DNA from 3 places in the Mesobacillus thioparans genome. Region 1 is predicted to be linked to each of the others. Evidence: riboswitches for the same ligand, from Rfam matches in the RefSeq annotation. Region 1 holds a riboswitch; each other region holds the start of a gene.

Region 1 (6,972 bases):
CGTCAGGTTGGATTCTCGTCTTTACATCGATAAATATTTTATCCAATACAGCTTCTTGTTCTGTCTTCAAATCCACCATGACAAGACCGCATTCAATTTGCTGCAGTTCCTGGGCAACCGTCCCGCCCTTGATCAAAAACTTCCCATGCACAGGATCGCCCGGGGTTAGGACATCCTTCTTCAAAACCAGATCAATCTGGGCGGATCCTACTCCAAACAGTGACATATACTTTCTTAATAACATTCTGTTCCTCCCTATTGGTAACTTTTTTGATTCATCGTGCGTTGACTCAGTTCTGATCAACTGGCTGCCTGGATATTCACTCCAATACAATTACACTCCGATATTTCACTTTATGTTAAAAGACAGCAATTGCGTCCAGATGCTTTATAAAAAGGTTCCTATCATCAAAATTTTTCGCCTCTACTACCTTATGTGACCGAACTTTTCCCATTGGTGCTTTTTCGGTCACATATTCCCTTTTTATGTGACCGAACTCTTCCCGCGGCACTTTTTCGGGCACATATTCCCTCTTTATGTGACCGAACTCTTCCCGTTGGTGCTTTTACGGGCACATATTCCTTCTTTATGTGACCGAACTCTTCCCGTTGGTGCTTTTTCGGGCACATATTCCTTCTTTATGTGACCGAACTCTTCCCGTCGGCACTTTTTCGGGCACATATTCCCTCTTTATGTGACCGAACTCTTCCACTCGGCGGCTTTTCGGGCACATATAAGACGGAATCGCTTTAGCTCAACCAAAAAACCAATAAAAAAACCTTCACCTGATTTGGTGAAGGTAATAAAACAATAAAAGACCTTCACCATGTTTGGCAAAGGTCTTGCTAACAACGATTGTTGCCAACAAAGCCGGGAGTGACCTCCGTAATGACGACTCTGTTGTAAAAGCTACTCCCCTTTAGGAGAACTATTCATTTGTATGTCTTCATGATACACGACAAATCGGGCTGCCGTCAAAAGATATCAGACGGAAAACGGATCTTCCTCCTGTCAAACTCACTTCGCCTCCACGCCGAATTTGCCTTCCTGGTAATCGCGGTATGCCTGGCGGATTTCCTCCATTGAATTCATGACGAATGGGCCGGAGGCAACGACTTCCTCTTTGATTGGCTTGCCGGAGTAGACCAAAACTCTTGAGCGCTTATTCGCTTTCAAAGTCAACCCGCTTAAGCCCTCCCCGCCATCATTGAAGGTCAAGATTGCTGCTGAGGATTTTTTTAGGTTGACCTCGCTTTCACCAGCTATCAGATCACCTGAAAGAATATACAGGAAAGCATTATGTCCTTCTGGCAGTTCATAGGTGAACTCTGCACCCTCTGTCAGGCGAATTTCAGATAAAGCAAAAGGCACCAATGGTTCCAGCGGTCCCTTTACATCGGCTGTTTCTCCTGAGTAAACCTTTAGCGTGCCACCCTCGAATGCAACAACAGGCGCCTCTTCGGTATAAACATTCTGATAGGAGGTGGTGGTCCCCTTCAGCTCTCCTGGCAAATTCAGCCATAATTGCAGTGTATGGGCAATATCTTGATCCACCGCCTCTTCAGCATGTCTTGCTCCGCTGCCGGCGTTCATGTACTGGATGTCCCCAGCTTCAAGAATGCTGTGGCCTCCATGATTGTCGATATGTTCCAGTCTTCCGTCGATGACATACGTAATCGTCTGGAAGCCGCGATGTGGATGATCAGAAAAGGTTCCGCGCTTGAACCAGTCCTCCGCCATTAGAATGAACGGATCCAATTCCCGCCAGTCCTGCGGGTTCAGCACGAGCCCTGCCTGCACATGCGGCATGCCCCTCTCTTCATATTGAACGGTCCAATGCTTCTTTATATCTCTTTTAAACACGACTAACAACCCCTTTGCAGTTTACCTTCCCAGTTTCATTAAATTATACCAACCCAATGAAATATTTTAAAACAAAGATACTTTAAATCGAGATAATTCTATCCTTACCTTAGCACAAGTCTCAAACTAGTATTCTAGAAAAATTCTATTGTGAGAAGGTTTTTCATCCTATATAATATACAATTGGCTTTTAAATATCGTGGTTCGTAACCATCCCACGTAAAAAAACTAGGAGAGATGAAAATGAATACGAGAACGATTGTCCGAAACGGGATTCTGGCTGCGTTGTATATCGCCGTTTCTGCTGTCATCCAGCCATTCGGCTTTACGAATGTACAATTCCGCGTATCGGAAATGTTCAACCACCTGATTGTTTTTAACAGAAAGTATTTCTTCGGAATTGTATTAGGTGTGTTTCTAACTAACCTGCTTTTTTCCCCGTTGATCGCCTATGACCTTGTGTTTGGCGTTGGCCAGTCAGTGATTTCTTTATTGATTACGATTTTCACTGCTAAATATATCAAAAATATCATCGGCCGGATGATTGTGAATACATTGGTGTTCACCTTCACGATGTTCCTGATTGCGCTTGAATTGAATCTCGCTTTCCAGATGCCGTTCTGGTTCACATGGCTGACAACAGCCGCAGGTGAATTCACCGTAATGGCTGTCGGCATTCCTGTGATGCTTGCCATCCATAAGCGCGTCAACCTGGGAAAATTAGTATAACCGAACAAACCGCATGGGTTCAATCCATGCGGTTTTTATATGGATGCAGTCCATTCTTTCCTTTTAGTTATCCTTTGCACTGACCTGCTGTCTATATATGTACAAACTCTTTTTTTCGTCTTTTTTCCTTATACATTCTCGCATCAGCCATCGCCATCATCTCTTCCATCCTGCCCGCAGATGCACTAGTGCATGCATAACCAATCGATAAGCCAATTGGGCTATTTCGGTTTTGCTTATTATACAGGTCAATCGAGGATCGAATTCCCCTGGACGGCGATCAGCTGGCCATCGTGGTAAACCGGGCTAGCGTATTCTTCAAACCAGAGGTATTCTCCTCCTGGGCCGCTCCAGTGCTGAAGAATTGGCTGGGAATAATCAAGCTTGCCAGTCACTTTATCATGCAGCTGCTCCACATCATCCGGATGAGATCGTTCGAAGCAGTCATACGGATTATCCATCGCCGCCTCAACAACCCCTAATCCCAGATATGTGTCCAGAGACGGACTTATATACTTGAATTTAAATTCCGGCTCAACCTGGTAATAGCAAAATGACATCCGTTGAATTCTCGACTAGTATGGCAATCCGCTGTATCTCGTCCAGTCCCTCATCTTGTTTCGAAATTTCCGCCTTTGAACGCAGAAGGAAACCTATAGCCAAGCCAGCAGCTGCTCCTAAAATGAACTCCATTCATCCATCCATCCGTTGTTTGTACTTGGTCTCACTTCCCATATTATGGATTTTATCATAAGTCACGGTATAGAAATATATTTAAATGTTGAATCCTTTTTTTTTCCTATGAACCATCCACCTCCCTGTCTATTTCGAATCAGCCCTGAGCCCTATATGAAAATCTGTCTCTGGCTCATTATGACTTTTGCATCCAAGGGATAAAATGGAAATATTACAGAGAAGATTTCTATTAAAGCACTGTGATTACCAGAGCATGTATTTATAAGGAGAAATATTTATATTCTTACAAAATTATAGTTATTTTTTCCTATAAATATGTGTATAATCTGTTTTTGGGTGTATAAAATAGAAATTTTTTACAATCTTATTTTAAGATAATATTAGGGAGGATTTTATGGGATTATTGAAGTTTATTGTCCAAAGAAAGATTCTAGTCAGTTTGATGGTCGTGTTAGTTTTATTGATTGGCAGCTTTTCAGTTTTGAAACTGGATAAAGAGCTGCTGCCATCGATCCAGATGGATGGAGCATATGTGGAAATCAACGCGGGTGAGATGCCGGCAATCGAAGTAGAAAGAAACATCACCACCCCGCTCGAAAAAAAGATCCTTGGTATTGAAGGTGTCGAGAAAATCGAATCGACCAGCAATATCGGCAGAAGCTCAATGCAAATGACGATTGAACGCGGAAAAGGCGATGAGGTTTTCAAGGAAGTAGAATCGGTCGTTAACAACGCAACCTCCGAACTGACTGGTGTCAAAGATGTAACGGCTGCCCAATACGGCACAAGCCAGGCATACGATTTCTTCATGGATGTATCCGGTCCTGATATGGAGAAAATGACTGCTTTCGCAAAGAACATCCTGGAACCACGGTTAGAAGCTCTTCCGGAAGTCCGTGATGTATCGCTTTCAGGCAGCCTGGAAAAAGAAGTGACTGTAAAACTTAAAAGGGAAGAACTCACGAAAAAAGGACTGGATGCAGCACAGGTAATTGGCGCGATCCAGCAGGCAAACACGGAAGCCACTCTAGGCCAGCTGAAAAACGAAACGAACTCACCCTCTTTGAGGTGGAACACCCAGCTTGAATCAGTCGAAAAAATCAAGAGTCTTCATTTAGCTACATCTAATGGCAATATCAAGCTTTCCGAGGTGGCTGATATTTCGGTACAGCCGCTGGAAAACGCCTCTCTTGTCTGGAAAAACGGTTCGAAAGATTTCATCTTTGTCCAGGTTGGCCGGGTTGCTGATGCGACACAGATTGAAATGGCAGATGCTGTTCGCAAGGAAATCAAGAAAATCCGCGAAGAAGGCTTGATCACCGGCGGGCTTGAACTGAATGAGATGGTTGCCCAGGCGGATTATGTGAAAGACTCCATCGATGGGGTCACAGGCAATATATTAATCGGTGCTGCTATTGCAGTTGCCATCCTAATGCTTTTTTTGAGGAACATCCGTGCCACTATGATTGTCGGACTTTCCATTCCAACATCGGTACTGCTTACCTTCGCTGCCATGTGGATGTTCGGATACAGCTTCAATATCCTGACGCTGATCGGGCTCGGATTAGGGATCGGCATGATGGTAGACTCATCCATCGTAATCCTGGAATCCATCTATCGTAAAAAAGAACTTGGCCTGAAGAACATGGATGCAGTCATTGAAGGGACAAAAGAAGTCGCTACAGCAGTACTTGCATCGATGCTGACGACCATTGTCGTATTCCTCCCAATCGGCCTTTTAGGCGGTGAGATGGGCTCATTCATGATCATTCTTTCAGTCGTTGTCGCGATTACGCTGATCAGCTCGGTCATCGTTTCCTTCACACTGATCCCATCTTTATCAGAGAAGTTTTTAAAGCTGAAAAAGAAAGAAAAAGTGAAGAAGGATGGTCCGCTCCTTCGTTCCTACAGCAGTGTAATCTCATGGACCATCGGGAAAAAGCGCCACAGTTTTGCCATCATCGGCCTGTTCTTCCTCATGCTTGCGGGATCGATGATGCTGGTGACGAAAATTCCGATGACGATCATGCCGGATATGCTGAATCGTTATGCTGAAATCATGGTCCCAGTTGAACCAGGTTTGAGTCTCGAAGAAAAGCAGGAAATCGTTACCGAAATGAATAAAGCCCTCGAAGGCATCAAGGATGTCGAGACAAATTATGTGATGGATTCAGGGACCATGATGTATACCATCATCAACATGACAAAAGGCGATGATATTACCCGGGACCAAAAAGAAGTGAATGAAGAGATTCTTAAGTCACTGAGGAATCTAGAAAAGACGGTTCCAGTCAAGGGAGCTCAGGCTGCCATGTCAGCTGGAGGCGGATCCCCTGTCCAAATCAACATTTCCGGGGAAAGTTTTGAGGAGCTCCAGAAAATTGCCGATGGTTTTACAAAAGAGCTGGCTGAAATCGACGGAATTGTCGGGATTGAGAATTCGATTGAACGCACATCTGTGGAACAGATTGTCCAGCTGAAGGAAACCGAAATTGAAGAAGCTGGATTATCCCAGCTGCAAATCAAGCAATACATCGAACAGTCCTTAATGCAAATGCCAATTGGTGAAATGAAAATTAATGATGAAAATATTCCTCTGAAACTGAAATGGGATGAAGAAACAGCCACTAAGTCAGCTTTGCTTGACCTGAATGTGCCAACTCCAGCTGGCGAGAAAAAGCTGTCAAACTTCATTTCATTAAAAAGTGAGGAAAATCCAAACGAGATCAAGCATAAAGACGGGGACCGCTTCATTTCCATCTCTGCTGATATTGAGGGCAAGGACCTTGGGGCCATCAACCGTGATGTCCAGAAACTGATGGACCGCTATGATGTGCCAGCTGGTTACAGCATCACTCCTGCAGCAGACCTCCAGCAGCAGCAGGAAATGATCCAGGACATGATTTTGATTTTGGCGATTTCCATCTTCCTTGTCTATCTGGTCATGGCCGTCCAGTTCAATCACCTCGGCCATCCGCTGATCGTGATGTCGGTCATTCCAATGACGATCGTCGGCGTAATCCTTGGATTGTTCCTGACCCAGCGTGAACTGAGTGTCATGTCAGGCATGGGAATCATCATGCTGATCGGAATTGTCCTGAATAACGCGATTTTACTGATCGACCGTACCAACCAGCTGCGAAGCGAAGGTTATACTGTCCAGGAAGCGCTCGTCGAGGCAGGCAAAAACCGCATCCGCCCTATTTTAATGACGACACTGACAACTATTGGCGGCATGCTCCCATTAGCCCTGGCAACAGGAGAATCTGGAAACTACCAGGCACCCATGGCAACTGCCATCATCGCCGGATTGAGTTTCGCGACGCTTATCACCCTGCTGTTGATTCCGGCTGTATACCGCATCTTCACAAGAAGTACCGAGAAGAGAAGCTGGTTCAGCAAAAAAGCCAGGAAAAGCAAAAATTCCATCACTCCTGCTCCCGAAGCAGTGAACTAAAAAAAAGAAGGCAAAACGAGTTTACAAGTTTTGCCTTCTTTTTTGATGTAAATCTTACAAGCTCATGTTATTCAAACTACTGCAATATTCCCCCAGACTGGACGTAGCGGGCATTGAATTCCTGGAGAAATTGGTTCGTAACTGCTGGATCATGGATGATCAGCATGTTCTCGTCGTTAACATTGTTTCCATTGTTGCTCCAGTTCGTCGATCCGACAATGACAGT
Region 2 (6,972 bases), on a different contig from region 1:
GTACAGTCTGTAGGCAAGCTTCTGCCACATAGGAGCAGCCATATATTCATCGACTGTAAGGACCCAGATGTCGCCGGTTCCGCGTTTGTCCAGATTGCTGCTGGTTGCGTGGTGGACAGAATGATCATGTCCCCATTGGCTATAAGGGAACATTGTCAGGACCCCGGTTAAGGTTCCCACCACTTTGTTTGCGGTGCGGTTTTTGAAAAACGAATGATGCGTGCAGTCATGGAAAATAATGAAGATCCTGACCATGAAACCAGCTGCAACAGCAGCAAGTACAAGTGTCAATCCATAGGAAATCGACAAGCTTTGATAGGCAAGGTACCATAATGCCAAAAATGGAATGACGGTGTTGACTATTTGGATGATACTCATTTTCGTGTTTGAATTTTCATAAGGGGCTACCTGTTTTCTAAGTTCTTTTGCGTTGTGATTTGCCATCTTGTTTAATAATTCCCCTTTCGGTTTTCTTAGTTACTCAAATTATAAATAAGGGAAATGATTTTGTGCAGTAGCAGGTGTCATATATTACACATGATAAATGTCATGTTTCCATGAATTTTCCCTATAAATGGTTGATACAACAAGGGTTTGAACAATTGTTACCTGGTCTTAATATTTACTGATATTTTTTTATGTATCATTAAAAATTGAATGGATCGAATTTGCTATTGATTTCTAATCGAATATTCCACCATCCAGTCAAGACTTTTTCTATCATTTCCCGTGCTACCAATGACTTGTGCCAATGTTGGCGGATATGGATTTTGCCTTTTGTGCTTAAACAGGTTCTCAAAAGTAAGATTGAATTCCAGGGAAACACAATGTGACATCCAAATTAAAATAGTCTCGCTGTTCACTGTTACCACAGGATATAAGCGTTCAATCAACGCCAAAATTTTTAATGTCTCTTCTTTCGTCATATTTCTCTCCACCATTCCTGAGTATCACAGTAAATCATTTTTTCCATGCTGGCCGTAAAGATACATAGTAACTTGCCCTTTATCAATGTAGAATGAGATAAAAGATGACTTGGCGGGTGAAGAGATGAAGCATGCAATCATTACAGGATCCTCGAGCGGATTTGGAAAATTGAGCGCAATTGAACTGGCCAAATCAGGCTATCACGTAATTGCCACCATGAGGAACCTTAAAAAGCAGGATCGTTTGGTGGAGCTTGCAGCTGCTGAAAAAGTGAGAGATCATATTCATGTTTTTCAAATGGATGTGACAAACAAAGAATCTATTGAAGAATTAAAGATGTACGTGCAGTCATTGAATTCAGTAGATGTCCTGGTCAATAATGCCGGCTATGCACAGGGAGGCTTTGCGGAAGAACTAGAGGTGGATACATATCGAAAGCAATTTGAAACGAATGTTTTTGGAGTGATCGCTGTCACTCAGGCCGTCCTTCCTTTCATGCGTCAGCAAAGGTATGGAAAAATCATAAATATGAGCAGCATCAGCGGAAGGTTTGGATTCCCGGGCCTGTCTGCCTATTCAGCATCGAAACACGCTCTGGAAGGGTACAGTGAAAGCTTAAGGCTGGAGGTAAAGCCTTTCGGAATTGATGTGGCCCTGATTGAACCAGGTTCCTACAAAACAGATATATGGAAAAGCATTGAAAAAGTATCTATAAGCGACCAATCACCATATGAATCGTCTATGGAAGCGATTATGAATGAATTGAAAAATGCTGAGTCCGGTTATGGGAATCCTCAGGATGTTGCCAGGCTTGTTGCAGGGATTGCATCCGCAAACTCCCCGAAATTGAGATATCCCATTGGTAAAGGCATCAAGAATACCTTACTATTAAAAAATCTTCTTCCGTGGAAAACAATTGAAAAAATCGTAATGAAAAAATTGAAACTATAAAACAAACGCGTGACAGAGTCTTCTCACTGGAGCAAACAAAACCTCTATTGCTTTAGACCAGTACAAAAAAGGTGCTCGATCAAGATCGGGCACCTTTTTTGTCTAGTTAGACATTGCTTTTTTGTTGAAAAAATGATTTATCGGGTTAAGCAGCATGGCACCTATTCCCTGAATGATGGTTTTTACGATGACTTGGCCTAAAATCGCAGCAGGGACGGCTTCCCATGGAAGGAAGTTTGCTCCCAACGGACTCAACCCCAGCACGACGAATATGATCGAATCCAGAAGTCCGCCGACCAATCCGCTGTAGAAGATTCTCCAGCTCATTGGCAGTTTCAGTCTTGTATAAATTTCAGTGTCGGTCGTTTCAGCAACAGCAAAACTCAAAGCCGATGCGAATACAATCCATAGCGTGTCACCAAGAATAGAAGAAACAATTGCGGATAATACAAGAGCCAGAGCAATGAACATGTATGTTTTCGTCCGGCCATGCTTATTTTGGACAAGGTCACGAAAAATGAATGTGGCTCCTATCAATAAAGTCCCCATCGGCACAATGAACATACCAAACTGAAGTGGTGCAAGTGCAGCTGTTATCACGTTGGCCGTTACAATTGAAATCAAATATAGAAAGATTCTCATAGTGATACCCCCCTGTTTTTTTAAACCCCTCTTTTATTTCCCCAAATATACACATGAAGCTGCGGAAGAACTCTTACATTCTTCATTTCGTTATCAATCATCACTTTTTCAACCAGCGATTCATACTTATCAACCAAGGAAACCATGAGCTTCTGACGGTTTTCGGTAACAATATCGTCATTCCCAACCTGTAGAAAAAAAGTCAGTGCAGGATATCGTTTATGGACCATTTTGGCGTATTCATAATCACTATCATCAAAAATAACAATCTTCAGGCTTCCATTCTGTATTGCGCCTGCTTCAGCCAATCGATCGACAATTTTATCCAGGACTTGAAAATCAGTTTCCATCCCTGAACTAGGCGGTTTTGGCGACAGGGTCAGCGCATGAATATCCAGGAACCAATCCTGCCACTTGCTACCCTGGGTTTCCAGGCATATCTTGATATTTTTTTCCTTAAGCAAATGAACAAGACTCGACATGTTTTTCAGTAATGCTGGATTACCTCCTGAAATCGTAATATATGAAAACCCCACTCCTCCTAATGATGTCAGCTCATTCCAAATTTCCGTTGCATCCATTTGCCTGATTAAATCTTTTCCGGACCCATCCCATGTAAATGCTGAATCACACCAGGCACATGAATAGTCACACCCTGCGGTACGAACAAACATTGTCTTTTGGCCAACAACCATTCCCTCACCCTGGATGGTCGGCCCGAAAATTTCCATTACGGGAATCTTACTCAATCTCCATCCACTCCCGTCTTGCTTCTGCATAGCTTGTAGAAGTTTCATAGAGTCTGACGAATTCAACTCTTACTCCGTCATATAAGTGTTTTCTGTTTGCAACGGCTTCAGCCATATGTTCATAAATCCAGACAACCATATTTTCAGCCGTCGTATTCATCGGTGGCAACGTTTCATTCAAATATCTGTGGTCAAGGTATATCTCTATTTCTGACTTCCAAATATCCTTTATATCTCCGAAATCAATCATAAGGCCACGGGCATCAACAAAACCACTCAGACCGAAAATGACTCTATACGTATGTCCGTGCAGATTTTTGCATTTCCCTTCATATTCATGAAGATGATGGGCGGCATCAAAGGTGAATTCCTTGCTGACAAGGACACGTTTTGAGTGATATTTTAACTGCTCTCTCTTAATATCTTCATCTATTTTTTGAAGCTGGTCGACAATACGGAAATCGTACATCATGACTCAGCTCCTTCCAGGAACTCGTCAAGACCTTTTTTGCGTAACTTGCAGGCTGGGCAAATGCCACAACCGTCCGCTATGATGCCGTTATAGCATGTCAATGTCTTCGTCCTCACAAATTCTAAGGCATCTAGCTCATCGGCCAGCTTCCAGGTTTCTGCTTTATTCAGCCACATAAGAGGGGTATGGATGACAAAGTTTTCGTCCATTGAAAGATTAAGAGTAACGTTCAAGGATTTTATGAAAACATCCCGGCAATCAGGGTAGCCGCTGAAGTCCGTTTCACAAACACCGGTTACGATGTGTTTTGCGTTGACTTGTCTCGCCAGAACTCCAGCAAATGATAAAAACAATAAGTTCCTTCCTGGAACAAACGTGGATGGCAACTCCCCGTCCTCTCCATCTTTCACTTCAATTTCGTTCCGGGTCAATGCGTTTGGTGCTAATTGGTTCAGCAGGCCCATATCGAGGATATGATGCTTGATTCCAAGCTCAGCTGCAATGTCCTTTGCACAGTCGATTTCTGTCCTGTGACGCTGGTTGTAATCAAATGTTACTGCTTCAACTTCTTTAAATTCCTTTAGAGCCCAAAACAGGCATGTTGTACTATCCTGCCCGCCACTGAAAACGACAACAGCTTTCTCGTTTTTCATGAAAAATTCTCCTTTACAACGAAAAAACAGTACCACTAAGACAGCAGTACTGTTTTCCCTTAGTTTTTTTGAGAGGGTAGCTAGAACCTCTTCCGTAAAGACGGAATATGTAATTTTGACTTATTCATTTTATCACACATTTTATAAAAGGAAAGCTTAATTTATTCCATCATTTTTTCGTTTTTACCAGGTGCTCTTGCCGGAATCGGAGAGCTGACCACTTTTGATCGATGGAAACATTGCTGACTGCTCTATAGTTAGATCGTTCACTTACGAGCGCAAAAAGTGAGTCACGGTTGATATCAGTTTGAACTTTCGAACTCTTCTTCGGGAAGGCAATCCAGAAAACTGCATCTTCCTTCAAAGCTTCCAATGCTTTTGGCAACCAGCTTCTTATTTCATCACTATTGTTCACAAATAATAGTAAGAACTCATTTTTATCATTCTGCTGTTCCCCTTCCACCCCTAAGCGGAATCCATCAGGTGCATTCAATACTAATGCATTGCCTTCTTTAAATCGCAGTTTTTTAACTATTTCATCCATAAAGAACATCCTTTCAGTTTCAACTGATCATTGCCTTAATGATAATTTTTTATAGTGTTAAGAACAATCGACTTGGCATCATTCTAATTGTTAGCACCTCCTCTCCGTACATGAATACAGTGAATGTAGAGGTGATGAATCTTGCCGGAGTGGATTGTGATTTTTTACCCATTAAATTTTTTATCTGCATATGTTCTATATATTTATTTGTACAATCGAAGAACGCGTATTGATTTTCACCTGGCCAGGAATATTACAATGGGGGCACCCGCCGGATTAGCGCTGGGAACAGGGCTGATTTTTATCAATTTATATCCGTCACTCTTCCTTGAGGCCGCTTTGCTTTCGGTGATTATTGGAGGTTTATCAGGGATTCTGTTTGGCAATCTATTTAACTACAAAACAATATTGACCGGATATCTAATCGGTGTGATCATGGGAATCATGGCGCCAATGGCAGGTATTGCCGCTTCTGAAGAGATTTTGTTCCTTCTCATGATTGAGATCGTCATCATCAGCTGTTTTTGCCTGGCAGCCTTCAGGATTTACAAAGCTTAAATTCCAGGTTTTCGAAAAGCTTGTTCTTTAATAACGATGGATTCTGAACAGCTTTTCTATTTACTCCTTTAATAAGGCTGAGAATTAGCAATCAACAGCAGCCAATTTCTTGGCTGCTGTTTCATTTAATAGAAAAACCGTCAAACAATCTGCCACCATATTCCTCTAAAACTTCCTCCGCCAATTTTATGACCGTTTGCTTGGTTCCCGTTTTGTAATAGGCTTCGAACGCTCCAATAAATCTACCAGCAAATTCAGGATCAAATCTCGTTAATTCCCTCACGACCCATTTTGATTTGCCAATCCATCGTTTGTTGGTCCTTAAAACAAATTCATGAAGCTGGTCAGCCAATTCATTGGCAATGAAGATTTCCTCCGCCTTATTATTTGATCCGATGAAATCATCCAGAGTATCAGTGATGAAATATCTTTTGAACTCGATCTCTTTTTGCGTCCATTCAGCAGGACCTTCTTCAATGATACTTTTCGCTTCATCCATTATATCTGCCAGGAAATCACTATTCCTGATGACCACCCCCTCAGCAACCATTCTTGGCAAACTGGGTCTCGCTCTGCCAACATCGCTTTTGAAAAACTGTCTGCAAGTATGTAGATTGTGGACAAATACTTCAACCGGCCATCCACAAAATATCAGTGACTCTCTATAAGCAGAGGGAATGTCTTTCTTAAAGACCACTATATCCAAATCGGAGGTTTCAGTTGCTTCCCCCCTGATTACACTCCCTGCCAGAAGCGCTGCGTCACAATCAGGAAAACGTTCCTCAACAAACATCTTCGCTGCAGCAACCGGAGAAGGTTCCTTTTTCCCTTTGATAACAATCCCCCCCTCGTAAAATAAAGTATAACGGTATTATATCTAAAATTCGGAATTCGTCGACACTTTTATGAATGTTTTAACTAGTTAACCCAGTGGTATCCTACAATATATTAATAGTGGGATCAGGAGGATTTTAATTATGGCTATTTCATTAACAAAATGGATGCTGCCTGCTGGATTAGCAGTTATCCTGATTTCAGGATGCAGCAATGATGATGCAAAACAGGGAGCGAAACAATTAGAAGAAGAAACAAAAAATGCCACGGAAGCAACCGAGGAAAAGTCAAAAGAAGTCGTAGAAAAAGTAAAAGAAGCAACACCTGGCATCATCCAGAACATGAAGGATACCTACAAGGAAAGTGAACAGGAAGTGAAGGATAACACCCTGCAACCCGGTGATACGGCCACTGTCCAAAAAGATGCCTATTTAGCCCTTTCTGAAGAAGCTTATGATGAACTTTATAATTTGATTGAAATGAATGATGCAGAAGGAGTGGACAAGATCGTAAAAGAAGAAGATGTCAAGGAAATCCAGCAAGGCAGTGAAGCAGAAATCATGGAGAGAGAAATCAGGAGAATCAAGGTAAAAATGAAGGATTCAGGTGAAGAGGGTTATCTGCCGACAAATTTGCTTGAAC
Region 3 (6,972 bases), on a different contig from region 1:
TCCATCAGCTCTGTGGCAAACTGGTTCGCACGTTCAGAGATTGTGCGGTCGTAAGCCTCCACAGTTGCAAAAGTGCGCAAATCGATGATATGGGTCATGACCAGTCTGGCATCGTTCCTTTTTGCGATCTCAATGGCTTTCTTGAAAGCCCATGCTGCTTCTTTAGAACCATCAACGGCAACTAAAATGCTCTTGTAATATAGCGCCATAGTTCTCGCCTCCTTTACCTATATTATACAACAGTTTATTTGGTATAGCTGTGACAATCCAACGAAAACTATAAATGCAAGCATCATATCAAAGGAGGAACCATTATGGATAAAAAGGAGAGACAAGGCCGGTCATCCTATGATTACGATGACCAGGGAATCATGCAGGTCAGTCAGCAGATCATGGATTCATACAACAGCGGAATCGTCCCGCAGGAACAAATGAAAGCAGCCGCTGAAGCGAATGAGGAATTGAGTTAAAAAAGGGATTTTCACAGCTTTTAGAAGATTATCAGCTTCGATGTTCCGGAAAATGATAGTGAAAAGTGGTAAAGGCTTGCTAGCATATGGTTCTTAGCAAGCCTCTTACTATGGCTCCGTTATCGCCGAACTTGACAGATCCGTAAAATTTTTCAATATACAGAATAGTATATTTTAGGGGAAATCGTACGAATTGTTTTGCCAAAAGCTGTTTTTTCTACTAAAATGAAAGTGTTTTCAATCTCGTTTCTTTTTACTGTTTCCCACTTTGAAAAATAGTTAGAAGAAGCAGGGTGAAATGGAAGAGCCATCATAATACATAGGAGGTATGCAAGAATGCGTATCGGTGTACCTAAAGAGATAAAGAATAATGAAAACCGTGTGGCCATGACGCCTGCGGGAGTAGTCAACCTTGTGAATTACGGGCATGAGGTTTATATCGAAACGGGTGCCGGAATCGGCTCCAGTTTTACTGATGAGGATTACAAAGCTGCCGGTGCTTTGATCGTTGAAAGCGCACAAGAAGCATGGGCACAGGATATGGTCATGAAGGTTAAAGAACCACTTCATGAAGAATACGGTTATTTCCGTGAAGGTTTAATCCTGTTCACATACTTACACCTTGCTCCAGAACCTGAGCTGACAAAGGCATTGATCGAGAACAAGGTTGTCGGGATCGCCTACGAAACAGTCCAGCTTCCAAATGGCTCACTTCCATTGCTGACGCCTATGAGTGAAGTGGCTGGTCGTATGTCTACCCAAATCGGCGCGCAGTTCCTTGAAAAGGTGCACGGTGGAAAAGGAATCCTGCTTGGCGGAGTCCCTGGTGTACAAAGAGGAAAAGTAACAATCATCGGTGGCGGTGTAGCAGGAACAAATGCGGCTAAAATGGCTGTTGGCCTCGGCGCTCAGGTTACAATGATCGACCTGAATCCTGACCGTCTTCGTCAACTGGACGATATTTTTGGATCAGATATTACGACGCTGATGTCCAATCCTTTGAATATCGCTGAAGCAGTAAAAGCATCTGACCTTGTGATCGGCGCTGTATTGATTCCGGGTGCGAAGGCTCCTAAGCTTGTGACTGAAGAAATGATCCAGGCTATGAACCCAGGCTCAGTCGTTGTCGATATCGCAATCGACCAGGGCGGAATTTTCGAAACAACTGACAGAATCACGACTCACGATAACCCAACTTATGAAAAGCATGGGGTTGTGCACTACGCAGTTGCCAATATGCCGGGTGCAGTTCCACGTACAAGCACAATCGCGCTGACAAACGTAACAGTGCCTTATGCTGTGCAGATTGCGAACAAAGGGTACAAGCAGGCTTGCCTGGACAATGAAGCTTTGCTGAAGGGGATCAACACGCTTAATGGCTACGTAACTTACCAGGCTGTTGCTGAAGCGCATAACCTTGTATACTCTGAAACAAAAACATTATTGGAGCAAATCTAAATGAAACCAGATCCGGGACTGACATTCCGGATCTTTTTATATGATCATATTTGGGACAAAGCTGTTTAAAATCTTTCCATTTTAGCGTATATTATTTATTGGATATACGGGTTCTCTAGAAGAATGTCCGTGATAAATTGTAACCTGAGGAGTGTCATGATGGAAAAAGTACTTGTTTTTGGCCATAAAAATCCTGATACAGATACAATCTGCTCTGCGATCGCATATGCAAACTTAAAGCAAAAGCTTGGTTTCGATGCTGAAGCAGTCCGCCTGGGCCAGGTGAATGGGGAAACTCAATATGCATTAGATTACTTCAAGGCTGAAGCACCTCGCCTTGCTGGCAGAGTTTCTGAAGAAGTGGACAAGGTCATCCTTGTCGACCATAACGAACGTCAGCAAAGTGCGGAAGATATTGCTGATGTACAGATCATGGAAGTTATTGACCACCACCGTGTGGCCAATTTCGAAACAAGCGATCCACTTTATTTCCGTGTTGAGCCTGTTGGCTGCACAGCGACGATCCTGAACAAGATGTACAAGGAAAACAATATTGAAATCGACAAGGACATTGCCGGATTGATGCTGTCTGCGATAATTTCTGATTCCTTGCTGTTCAAATCACCAACCTGCACAGACCAGGACGTGGCAGCTGCACGTGAACTGGCTGAAATTGCTGGGGTCGATGCAGATGAATACGGCCTCGAAATGCTGAAGGCGGGCGCTGACCTTAGCAGCAAAACGATCGAAGAGCTCATTTCCCTTGATGCAAAAGAATTCCAAATGGGTGAGTCCAAGGTTGAAATCGCCCAGGTGAACACAGTGGACGTCAACGATGTTCTCGCACGCAAGGTTGAGCTTGAAGATGCATTGAACAAGAAAGTGACTGAGAAGGAGCTTGGTTTATTCTTGCTGGTCATCACGGATATTTTAACGAATGATTCTGCAGCACTTGCTATTGGTGAAAAAGCTTCAGCAGTCGAAGAAGCTTTCAATGTTACACTTGCTGACAACACAGCGACACTCAAAGGCGTCGTTTCCCGCAAAAAACAAGTCGTTCCAGTACTGACAAACGTACTGGCTAAATAATTGCCATCAAAAGAAAACCGTCCTTGCCAATTCGGCAGGACGGTTTTTGCTTTTTTTGGGTTCAATATTAAGCGAATCTCTCGTATCTTGCAGATTCTTTCTTCAGCTTGATGGTGATATAGGCAAAATAGACAAAAGCAGCAATCGAGAAGTACACCCATGCCTGCGCTACCTGATCGGTCTTCCATAGGCCAGTCATCGACAGCAATGCCGGAAAGGTCAGTGTCAGCCATGATTGGACCATCGCTACCTTGCCGATATAAACATCGATTTTCTTGTTCATACTCATCGACAGGAAGAACAGGAACCAGAGATAGGCCCACATCAGCCATGTAAGGGTATTGACGATGTCCTCGAAATGGATGTAGGCAACGAATGCATAAATAAGGGCTATGACAGCCACCCAAAGAGAGTACCACCCAAGTCCGCTGCCATCAAGGTCCTTCAATAAAGTCATGCCTACATATAAATAAGTGAAGCCGAACAGAAAGATGCTGGCAAGGCTGTAAATCGTCCAGTTGCTTTGGTCAGATGCGATGATTAAATAGAATGGGACGATGACCTGCATGGCCCCGATGAATAAATTGAATACTGCTACACTTTTGGCATTCGCTTTTCCCAGCAGCATAAGGCTGTTCAGGAAAAGTGCAGCACCTGATAATAATAAACCTGCGTCTCCCATGATGTATGCCGCCCTGATGGCAATGGACGGCTCTTTCCTCCTTTTTCAAGCAACGTTTAGATTGAATAAGAAAGAGCAATTCCAATATCCAATTTCCAGGATGAATGGAATTGCCCTTTCTGTTAACTTGTCGCTATTTAAACCATTTTCTTTGACTGGTTGACCTTATCCATATCCTTGGATGTGAAATATCCCGGCAGGATTTCATCAATTGTCGTTTCCTTCACATCACCGTTCATGTTTGACAGGTAGATTTTAGTATCCTCAGTCGCAAATTCTGCAATAACCTGGCGGCAGGCACCGCAAGGAGAAACAGGACCTTCAGTATCAGCGACGACTGCAATCGCCTTGATTTCAGTGTCCCCTTCAGAAACGGCCTTGAAAATGGCGGTTCTTTCGGCACAGTTCGTCAGGCCGAAAGAGGCATTTTCAATATTGCAGCCAAGATAAACATTGTCATTGCTAGTGATGATTGCAGCGCCAACCTGAAACTTAGAATATGGAACGTATGCTGTGCTTCTTGCTTCTATAGCTTTTTCAACAAGCGTCTTTTTATCCATCGTCCATTCCCCATTCCCAAATGATATATTTATTGCTTAGTATGAAGAGTCAGAAGATAATCCGTTGACAATTGCTACACCAGAGCTTGCGCCAATTCTTGTTGCGCCGGCTTCGATCATGTTTTGTGCATCCTCAAGGCTTCTAACGCCGCCTGATGCCTTCACGCCGATTTCAGGGCCAACTGTCTTTCTCATCAATGCGATGTCTTCGACTGTTGCTCCGCCTGTTGAGAATCCAGTGGATGTCTTGACGAAATCCGCTCCTGCACTGACAGAAAGCTTGCAAGCCATTTCTTTTTCCTCATCAGTAAGAAGGCAAGTCTCGATGATGACCTTAGTCAATGCTTTGCCTTTTGCAGCGTCAACAACCGCTTTGATATCTTTTTCAACAAGGTCATACTGCTTGTCCTTCAAAGCGCCGATGTTGATGACCATGTCCACTTCAGTCGCACCATTTTCAATCGCATTTTTCGTTTCAAATGCCTTTGTTTCAGAAGTAGAAGCTCCGAGAGGGAATCCGATGACTGTGCAAACTTTAACACCTTCAGCATCCTTCAAAATTTCAGCAGACGTCTTTACCCATGTAGGGTTAACGCAGACAGAAGCAAATTTATATTCTTTTGCTTCCTCAGCCAATTTTACAATCTCCGCCTCGGTTGCATTCGCTTTAAGCAATGTGTGGTCAATCATTCCTGCTAGATCTTTAGTCATATCATTCATTCCCTTTCTATAAAAAAATATAATGAAACGCTTTCATAATGAAAAAATATATAGCACAAAGTTATTATATGTTACTTACATGAATAATATATCAGGTGGTTGAACAAATGTAAATAACCTTATGAACATATGTAAAAATAAAAACTGGGAATACACCTAATTGTCATAATTCCTTTTGTCTTTGTAAAAGGCTCTTTTCTCAATTTGTTGCATTTGGTTGCAAAATTGGATTGAATGACCTATGTTTCTTCACAAAATTAAAAATATTGATAAAAAAGAGCCTGCACACTTAATTCCGAACTGCAAAATGGCTACTTATTACGTTAAAATCGGCTTTAGGATTTTAACAACAATCTTTACGGAAACAAGAGCCTCGTAAAATTTTCTTTTGACTTTAACAGGACATTTCTTTATAGTGGCAATATAAATTGAATACAAATCCTGCATCGCGGGAGAGGTTCATAGCGGACACCCTCTATAAAAAACTATGGATTTGAATAATTTCAACCATATCCATGAGGATGTGGTTTTTTTAGCAGGGTTTTCGGCCTCGTTTAGCGTTTGCGGACATTAGTGGAGGCTTTAATCATGGCGGGAAGAAAAGATGAAGAAATGAAAGATTTGACGTTGCTTGGAAACCAGGGGACCAAATACTTATTCGAATATAGCCCTGAAATATTGGAAACCTTTGAAAACAAGCATCCATACAGGGATTATTTTGTGAAATTCAATACACCTGAATTTACGAGCCTGTGCCCGATCACAGGTCAGCCGGACTTTGCATCAATCTATATCAGCTATATTCCGGATGAGCTGATGGTCGAAAGCAAATCATTGAAACTGTATCTGTTCAGCTTCAGGAACCACGGTGATTTCCACGAGGATTGCATGAATATCATCATGAATGATCTGATCAAGCTGATGAACCCAAGATATATCGAAGTCTGGGGCAAGTTCACGCCAAGAGGCGGAATTTCGATCGATCCGTACACAAACTACGGTAAGCCAGGAACAAAATACGAGGAAATGGCAAACTACCGGATGATGAATCACGATATGTACCCGGAAAAAGTCGATAATCGTTAAATTAGGAAAGAGCAGCTTCTGCAGCTGCTCTTTTTAATTGAAAAAAAACACCGATATTTTCCAATTCGCTATAAAAAGTAAAAAGTCGCTATATAAAAAAGAAAGTCGCTATAAAAAAGAAAAAGTCGCTATAAAAATCGGATTTCCGCTATAAAAAGTAAAAACTCGCTATAATAATGACAATTCCGTTATCATTACCCAAAACAAACCGCCTGGACTCGGGATCGCAGGCGGTTTTGGCTCTTTTTTACGATACAAATACTAATTCTTTAGGGTATTTCGTTAAAATCTCGATTCCATCCTCGGTAATGACCACATCATCTTCAATTCTTACACCCGCGACGCCTGGTACGTAAATACCGGGTTCGGCAGTGAACACCATTCCTTTTTCCATTTTTAATGGGTTCGTGCTTGTCAATGATGGATATTCGTGGACGCTGACTCCGAGTCCGTGCCCGAGGCGGTGAGGGAAGTTGTCGCCGTATCCCGCTTCTTCAATCACTTTGCGTGCAGCAAGGTCAACCTCTGAACAGGCTACTCCGGCACGAGCTGTATCTAAAGCTTTCAGCTGTGCTTTCAACACTGTGTTGTAGATTTCTTCCTGCTTCTGAGTGATCTCACCGTAAGCAACAGTCCTCGTGATGTCTGAGCAGTAGCCATCCATCACGACGCCAAGGTCGAACAAGACGAGGTCGCCTTTCTTGATCTTTGTCAGTCCTGGTGTGCCATGTGGTGCCGCTGCATTTTTACCAGTAAGGACCATTGTTGAAAACGACATTTCAGTGACGCCTTTTTTCTTCAATTCATACTCGATCGCAGCAAGGACATCCAGCTCGGTTTTGCCTTCCTTGATCTCGCTGACTCCTGTCTCGATTGCAAAATCAGCCAGTTCACAAGCTTTTCTGAG

The links. Region 1 has a riboswitch for preQ1 ahead of ACNAZ4_RS10060 (QueT transporter family protein). Riboswitches for the same ligand answer to the same signal wherever they lie in the genome.
Region 2: it holds a riboswitch for preQ1, as region 1 does, so the genes downstream of both, queC (7-cyano-7-deazaguanine synthase QueC) here and ACNAZ4_RS10060 (QueT transporter family protein) in region 1, are expected to answer to the same signal.
Region 3: it holds a riboswitch for preQ1, as region 1 does, so the genes downstream of both, queF (preQ(1) synthase) here and ACNAZ4_RS10060 (QueT transporter family protein) in region 1, are expected to answer to the same signal.

The regions. Positions count from the first base shown of each region.
Region 1 covers NZ_CBCSFH010000005.1:3,362-10,333, forward strand. The annotation lists gene ACNAZ4_RS10050 (sporulation protein) at 1-244, opposite strand, end outside; gene ACNAZ4_RS10055 (pirin family protein) at 1,019-1,864, opposite strand; PreQ1 riboswitch class I at 2,058-2,102, shown strand; gene ACNAZ4_RS10060 (QueT transporter family protein) at 2,108-2,593, shown strand; gene ACNAZ4_RS10065 (PAS domain-containing protein) at 2,842-3,153, opposite strand; gene ACNAZ4_RS10070 (hypothetical protein) at 3,128-3,286, opposite strand; gene ACNAZ4_RS10075 (efflux RND transporter permease subunit) at 3,684-6,746, shown strand; gene ACNAZ4_RS10080 (phospholipase D-like domain-containing protein) at 6,823-6,972, opposite strand, start outside.
Region 2 covers NZ_CBCSFH010000012.1:35,615-42,586, forward strand. The annotation lists gene desA (Delta(5) desaturase DesA) at 1-444, opposite strand, end outside; gene ACNAZ4_RS17780 (hypothetical protein) at 672-926, opposite strand; gene ACNAZ4_RS17785 (SDR family oxidoreductase) at 1,051-1,878, shown strand; gene ACNAZ4_RS17790 (VUT family protein) at 1,981-2,520, opposite strand; gene queE (7-carboxy-7-deazaguanine synthase QueE) at 2,541-3,269, opposite strand; gene queD (6-carboxytetrahydropterin synthase QueD) at 3,262-3,738, opposite strand; gene queC (7-cyano-7-deazaguanine synthase QueC) at 3,738-4,394, opposite strand; PreQ1 riboswitch class I at 4,448-4,490, opposite strand; gene ACNAZ4_RS17810 (hypothetical protein) at 4,564-4,938, opposite strand; gene ACNAZ4_RS17815 (hypothetical protein) at 5,197-5,496, shown strand; gene ACNAZ4_RS17820 (nucleotidyltransferase domain-containing protein) at 5,618-6,289, opposite strand; gene ACNAZ4_RS17825 (hypothetical protein) at 6,474-6,972, shown strand, end outside.
Region 3 covers NZ_CBCSFH010000009.1:47,713-54,684, reverse strand. The annotation lists gene ACNAZ4_RS15070 (universal stress protein) at 1-209, opposite strand, end outside; gene ACNAZ4_RS15065 (hypothetical protein) at 315-470, shown strand; gene ald (alanine dehydrogenase) at 807-1,928, shown strand; gene ACNAZ4_RS15055 (manganese-dependent inorganic pyrophosphatase) at 2,088-3,017, shown strand; gene ACNAZ4_RS15050 (AmiS/UreI family transporter) at 3,085-3,699, opposite strand; gene ACNAZ4_RS15045 (cytidine deaminase) at 3,837-4,259, opposite strand; gene deoC (deoxyribose-phosphate aldolase) at 4,296-4,970, opposite strand; PreQ1 riboswitch class I at 5,428-5,474, shown strand; gene queF (preQ(1) synthase) at 5,568-6,065, shown strand; gene ACNAZ4_RS15030 (M24 family metallopeptidase) at 6,313-6,972, opposite strand, start outside.